DNA from 2 places in the Kitasatospora sp. MBT66 genome. Region 2 is predicted to be linked to the other one. Evidence: riboswitches for the same ligand, from Rfam matches in the RefSeq annotation. Region 2 holds a riboswitch; the other holds the start of a gene.

Evidence for each region. Region 2 has a riboswitch for S-adenosylmethionine ahead of thrC (threonine synthase). Riboswitches for the same ligand answer to the same signal wherever they lie in the genome.
Region 1: linked by a shared signal. The riboswitch ahead of BI06_RS35060 (IclR family transcriptional regulator) and the one ahead of thrC (threonine synthase) in region 2 are both predicted to bind S-adenosylmethionine.

Annotation. Positions count from the first base shown of each region.
Region 1 covers NZ_JAIY01000014.1:125,171-128,329, reverse strand. The annotation lists gene BI06_RS35065 (SGNH/GDSL hydrolase family protein) at 1-617, shown strand, start outside; gene BI06_RS35060 (IclR family transcriptional regulator) at 663-1,376, opposite strand; SAM riboswitch class I at 1,571-1,713, opposite strand; gene BI06_RS35055 (DUF1963 domain-containing protein) at 1,829-2,590, shown strand; gene BI06_RS35050 (TetR family transcriptional regulator) at 2,606-3,159, opposite strand, start outside.
Region 2 covers NZ_JAIY01000008.1:503,727-506,885, forward strand. The annotation lists gene BI06_RS23715 (ubiquitin-like small modifier protein 1) at 1-62, opposite strand, end outside; gene thrC (threonine synthase) at 115-1,401, opposite strand; SAM riboswitch class I at 1,420-1,551, opposite strand; gene BI06_RS23725 (glucosyl-3-phosphoglycerate synthase) at 1,702-2,712, shown strand; gene BI06_RS23730 (trehalose-6-phosphate synthase) at 2,760-3,159, shown strand, end outside.

The sequences.
Region 1 (3,159 bases), on a different contig from region 2:
GCGAGTCCACCACCGACGGGTTCGGCGCCACCGTCGACGGCGACGACCGCTACCCCGACCTGCTCGCCGAGCGGCTCCTCGCCACCGGCCGGCCGCGGCCGGTGCTCAACGCCGGCATCGGCTCCAACAAGCTGCTCGCCGATTCCGCCTGCGCCGGGGACAGCGCCCTGCGCCGGTTCCGGCGCGATGTGCTCGACCGGCCGAACGTCGGCACCGTCATCGTCTCCCACGGCATGAACGACATCCTCCGCAGCGGCGACCAGATCTGCGGCGTGGACCGCGACGACCCGCCGGTGACGCTCCAGCGGCTGATCGACGCCCACCGCACCCTCATCCGGGCCGCCCACGCCCGAGGCGTCAAGGCCGTGGGCGCCACGCTGATGCCCTTCGGCGGCGCCCCCTTCTGGACCGCGCAGACCGACCGGCTGCGCCGCGACCTGAACGAGTGGATCCGTACCTCCGGCGCGTACGACGCGGTGGCCGACTTCGACCGGGCCGTCGACCCCGAGGACACCGGAGCGATCCCGGACGGCTACCACGCCGGCGACCACCTCCACCCCGGGCCGCTCGGATACCGCGTCATGGCGGACAGCATCGACCTCGACAGCCTGGGCTGACGAACCGGGGCCGCAGGGGCGGACACCCCCGCGACCGGGGGCCCGTCAGGTGACGCGGAGGGCCTCGGTGAGGCGGTCGGCCGCCTCGACGACCGTCTGCGAGAGCAGGGCGCCGGGGTGGCGGGTGAGCCGTTCGATCGGACCGGAGACCGTGACGGCGGCCACCACCCGGTTGGCCGGGCCACGGACCGGCGCGGAGACGGACGCGACCCCGAGCTCGCGTTCCCCGATCGACTGGGCCCAGCCCCGGCGCCGGACGCCGCTCAGCGCCGTCGCCGTGAAGCGCGCCCCCTGGAGGCCCCGGTGGAGCCGCTCCGGTTCCTCCCAGGCCAGCAGGACCTGGGCGGCGGCGCCGACCTTCATCGGGAGGGTGACCCCCACCGGGACGGTGTCGCGCAGGCCGGAGAGGCGCTCGGCGGCGGCCACGCAGATGCGGACGCCGCCCTGCCGGCGGTAGAGCTGGGCGCTCTCCCCGCTGACGTCGCGCAGCCGGGCCAGGACCGGGCCGGCGGCGGCCAGCAGCCGGTCCTCCCCGGCGGCCGCCGAGAGCTCGCCGAGCCGGGGGCCGAGGATGAACCGGCCCTCCACGTCCCGGGCGACCAGCCGGTGCTGCTCGAGCGCGACGGCGAGCCGGTGCGCGGTGGGTCGGGCCAGGCCGGTCACGGCCACGAGTCCGGCCAGGGTGGCCGGACCGGCCTCCAGGGTGCCGAGGATCGAGGTGACCTTGTCGAGCACGCCGACGCCACTCGTGTTCTCCATGGATGTCTCCGTCTCAGATCCCGCGAGCCGCCAGGGGGCGCGCTCACGGAGGCCCCCCGCAGGGAGCCGGGGGGTGGTCAGCGAGGGCGGGCCGCAGAAGTTGGCCGATTGCCTGCGCCGGGCACGAGACGGGTACGCGAAAGGTCCGGGATGGGAAGCGCCCGGGGGAAGGACAGCACAGAAAGCACCGTGTCTCCTCATCTTTCCCGCGCCACATTGGCGACAGGCCGGAGTTGGCACTGATCCCGATCGGCACGGCGCGTACTTCGGACGCCGGGTCGAACGGGGAGCTGCCGGGGCTTCGTAGGGCCGGTCCCTCCACCCCTCTGGATGATTCGCGGAGAACGATACAAGACTCCCCCTCCCGCCTGCCAAGCCCGCCCCCCGGCTGCGGCCGGGCAGTGCCGGCGGGAGCCCGGCGCTGTCGGCGCGGTGTCCTACAGTCGGGCCGTATGACGACCTTGATCACCGAGGGCGGCCCGGTCGCGGCCGACGCGACGGTCACGCGCATCGGCGGCGTGCCGCTCGCCCCGCCCGGCACCGCCTGGCCGTCCTGTGCCGATTGCGGCGGCCCGATGCAGTTCCTCGCGCAGATCGTGCTGGACGGGTCCGGCGCGGCCGTCACCGGAGGTCCGGGGCAGCAGGACCGGCTGCTGGTGCTGTTCGCCTGCCAGAACCGTCCGGGTGTCTGCCAGGACTGGGAGGCCCGCTCGGGTGCCAACCTCGCGCTGATTCTCCCGGCCCAGGGGCTGGTGCCGATTCCCCTTCCGGTGCCGGCCGACCTCGACGAGGGCGAGGCCGAGGAGGAGGACGACCCGGACGACCCGGACGACCCGGACGAGGACGAGTTCGAGGACGAAGAGGAGGACGAGGACGAAGAGGAGGACGAGGACGAGGTCCTGCTCCTCGGCGCCACCCGCGCCGCCGAACCCCAGCACCTCCCGGACGCCCCGGACTTCGACAGTGCCCGCGCCGCCTGGGCGGCCCGGACCGGCCGCCCCCGGAACCACGTCCTCGGCCGGCTCAACGGCACACCGGCCTGGCTCCAGTACGACCAGACGCCGAGTTGTGCGACCTGCGCGGAGCCGATGCGGCTCGCCGTCCAGCTCCAGGAGGGACCCGATCCCCTCACCGCCATGAACTTCGGCAGCGGCCGGGCCTACGCCTTCACCTGCTCCCCCTGCACCGAGGCGGCGTTCCTCTGGCAGTGCTGAACTGCACCCGCCGGCTCACTCCGCCAGGACGGTGGCGATCCGGCGGATCAGCTCGCGGCTGCGCTCCCGGTCGGCGACGTCCACGACCGTCAGCACCTCCGGGTTCGCGGCCGCCCACAGCATCGCGACATGGACCAGCAGGGCGAACAGCACCTCGGGCTCGAACCGGGTCGAGACCCGGCCGTCGGCCTGCCCCCGGGCGATGTCGGCGCTGCGCCTGCGCACCTCGGCGACGGCGAGCTCGTTGAAGGCGTCGCCGTGCTCCAGCCGCTGCCAGGTGATGATCCGGGGCATGTCCGGGTCCGCGGCGTAGAGGTCGCCCAGACCGGCCGCGAACCCGGGCAGGTCGTGCACGTCGAGCGGCACGCTCACCACGATCTGCTCGACCAGCTCGTTCCAGACCGCCTCGAACAGCCCGGCCTTGTTCCCGAAGTAGTGGTAGATCTGCGCCTTGTTGCTCCGCGCGGCGGCGGCGATGCGGTCGACGCGCGCGCCGTTCAGCCCGTGTGCGGCGAACTCGGCCCGGCCGGCCGCGATGAGTCTCCGCTTGGTGGCTTCGGCGTCGCGCT
Region 2 (3,159 bases):
ACCTCGCTGACGCCGCCGGTGTAGGTGCGCAGGATGGTCGGGATGCGGACGTTGGCGCTCATGGGGGTCTCCTCGTTTCGGGCGCTGGGCGGATCGATCAGGGGGGCGGCAGGGTCAGGCGGAGGCCAGGCCGGCGCCCCGGAAGGCGTCCAGGGTCGGCCGGATGACGGCGGTCATGCCGGCCTCGGAGACGGCGTCGAGGGTCTTCAGCCCGTCACCGGTGTTGATGGCGACGGTCTCCTTCGACGGGTCCAGTTGTCCGGTCTCGACCAGCTTCTTGAGCACGCCGACGGTCACGCCGCCCGCGGTCTCGGCGAAGATGCCCTCGGTCCGGGCCAGCAGCCGGATCGCCGCCACGACCTCCACGTCCGTGACGTCCTCCACCGCGCCGCCGGTGCGCCGGGCGATGTCCAGCACGTACGGGCCGTCGGCCGGGTTGCCGATCGCCAGCGACTTGGCGATGGTGTCCGGCTTGACCGGCCGGATCACGTCGTGGCCGGCCTTGTAGGCCGCCGAGACCGGCGAGCAGCCCTCCGCCTGGGCACCGAAGATCCGGTACGGCCGGTCCTCGACCAGGCCCAGCTTGATCAGCTCCTGCAGACCCTTGTCGATCTTGGTGAGCTGGGAGCCCGAGGCGACCGGGATCACGATCTGCTCCGGCAGCCGCCAGCCGAGCTGCTCGCAGATCTCGTAGGCGAGCGTCTTGGAGCCCTCGCCGTAGTACGGCCGCAGATTGACGTTGACGAAGCCCCAGCCCTCGCCGGCCGGGTCGCCGATCAGCTCCGAGCAGAAGCGGTTCACATCGTCGTAGTTGCCCTCGATGCCGACCAGCTCGCCGCCGTACACGCCGGCCATCACGACCTTGCCCTGCTCCAGGTCGTGCGGGATGAACACGCAGGACCGGAAGCCGGCCCGGGCCGCCGCCGCGCCGACCGCGCCGGCCAGGTTGCCGGTCGAGGAGCAGGACAGCGTGGTGTAGCCGAACACCCGGGCCGCCTCGATGGCGCAGGCCACCACGCGGTCCTTGAAGGAGTGGGTCGGGTTCCCGGAGTCGTCCTTGATGTGCAGCTGCCCGGTGAAGCCGAGCTCGCGGCCCAGGTTGTCCGCCTTCACCAGCGGGGTCCACCCCGGGTTGAGGTTCGGCTTGGTCGCCACGTCGGCCGGGACGGGCAGCAGCGGCGCGTAGCGCCAGATCGACGCCGGACCGGCCTCGATCCGCTTGCGCAGCTCCTCGGCGCCCTCGCTGCCGAAGTCGTAGGCGATCTCCAGCGGACCGAAGCACTCGAGACAGGCGAAGCTGGGACCGAGCGGGAACCGGGTGCCGCACTCGCGACAGGACAGCGCGGTGGCGGGGCCGAGGTCAACGGTGGCGGTGACGGGTGCGGCGGTGTCGATAGCCATGATGGGCGGAGGCCTCTCTCCTCATCTTCCCCGTGACGCGGTCGCGCCCGGGCCGGAATTGGCACCTGTCCCGCCGGGGCGTGAAGCCAGCCGTGCGAGAAGGTTGCCGGGACGTCAACGGGCCGTTCCCTCAGTCCCTCTGGATGAGCTCTGTGAAGTTGTGGGTTGTGCTCAGCGGCGACCCCGGCGTGCGAAGGTCCGATCGCTGTACGAAGACTGTATCCGAAGGCATCGGTCCCGAACCCGACCGTCCGCCACGCGAGATGACCCGTCCCAACCGATCCCGTCGAGGAGAGCACAGTGCCCGCCGAACCGACCCCCGCGCTCCTCCCCGAGACCGCGTCCTGGCTGCGCCGGCGCTCGTGGACCGCGGCCGACCGACCGGTTCACACCCTCCCGGCCGCCAAGCGCGCCCTCGGCCCGGCGGGCACCGTCAGCGTCGTCCTGCCCGCCCTGGACGAGGAGGCCACCGTCGGCGAGATCGTCCGGGTCATCCGGCGGGAGCTGATGGAGCGACTACCGCTGGTGGACGAGCTGGTGGTGGTCGACTCCGGCTCCGTCGACGGCACCGCCGAGGTCGCCGCCGAGGCCGGGGCCACCGTCGTCCACCGGGACGCCGTCCTGCCCCGGCTGCCCGCCGCCCCCGGCAAGGGCGAGGTGCTGTGGCGTTCGCTGCTGGTCACCCGCGGCGAGATCGTCTGCTTCGTGGACGCCGACCTGCGCGAGTTCGACCCCGCCCTGGTCTCCGGCATCCTCGGCCCGCTGCTCACCGAGCCGGACATCCAGCTGGTCAAGGCCATGTACGACCGGCCGCTGGAGACCGACGGCGCGGTGGTGCCGGCCGGCGGCGGCCGGGTCACCGAACTGGTCGCCCGTCCGCTGCTCAATCTGCACTGGCCGGAACTCGCCGGTTTCGTCCAGCCGCTCGGCGGCGAGTACGCGGCCCGCCGCTCCCTGCTCGAACGGCTGCCCTTCCCCACCGGCTACGGCGTCGAGCTCGGCCTGCTCGTCGACGCCCTGGAGACGGCCGGACTGGACGCGCTCGCACAGGTGGACGTCGGCATCCGCCACCACCGGCACCAGGACGCCCAGGCACTCGGCCGGATGGCGGCCACCATCTACCGCACCGCGCTGGAGAGACTGGACCGCACCCACCGACTGAAGGCCTCCGCCGACCTGGTCCGCCCACTGCTCACCCAGTTCACCCGCGACCCGCTGACCCGCGCCTTCACCGCCCACACCCACCCGGTCACCGCGACCGAGCGGCCGCCGATGCACACCGTGCCCGAGTACGCCACCCGACGCCGATGACCGGTCCCGGGGGTTTGCCGCCCCGGACCCCCGGCAACGAACCAACCATGGGTGATCTCACGACCGAGCGTTCGAATCCGACCGGCGCCGCCGCGGTACTGGTGGCGTCCAACCGGGGGCCGGTCTCCTTCGGCACCGCTGACGACGGCACACTGACCCTCCGCAGAGGCGGTGGCGGACTGGTCTCCGGGCTGTCCGCGATCGACGACCCGGACGCCGTCTGGGTCTGCGCCGCCCTCTCCGACGCCGACCGCAGGGCCGCCCGCGAGGCCCCGGACGGCCGGCTCGACCGGGCCGGCCACGACGTCGGCGGCCAGGCCGTCCGGATGCTCGGCATCGACCCGGAGACCTTCGCCCGCGCCTACAACGGCATCGCCAACTCGACCCTCTGGTTCGTCCACCACCTGCTCTGGAACACCCCGACCGCCCCCGTCTTCGACGCCGGCT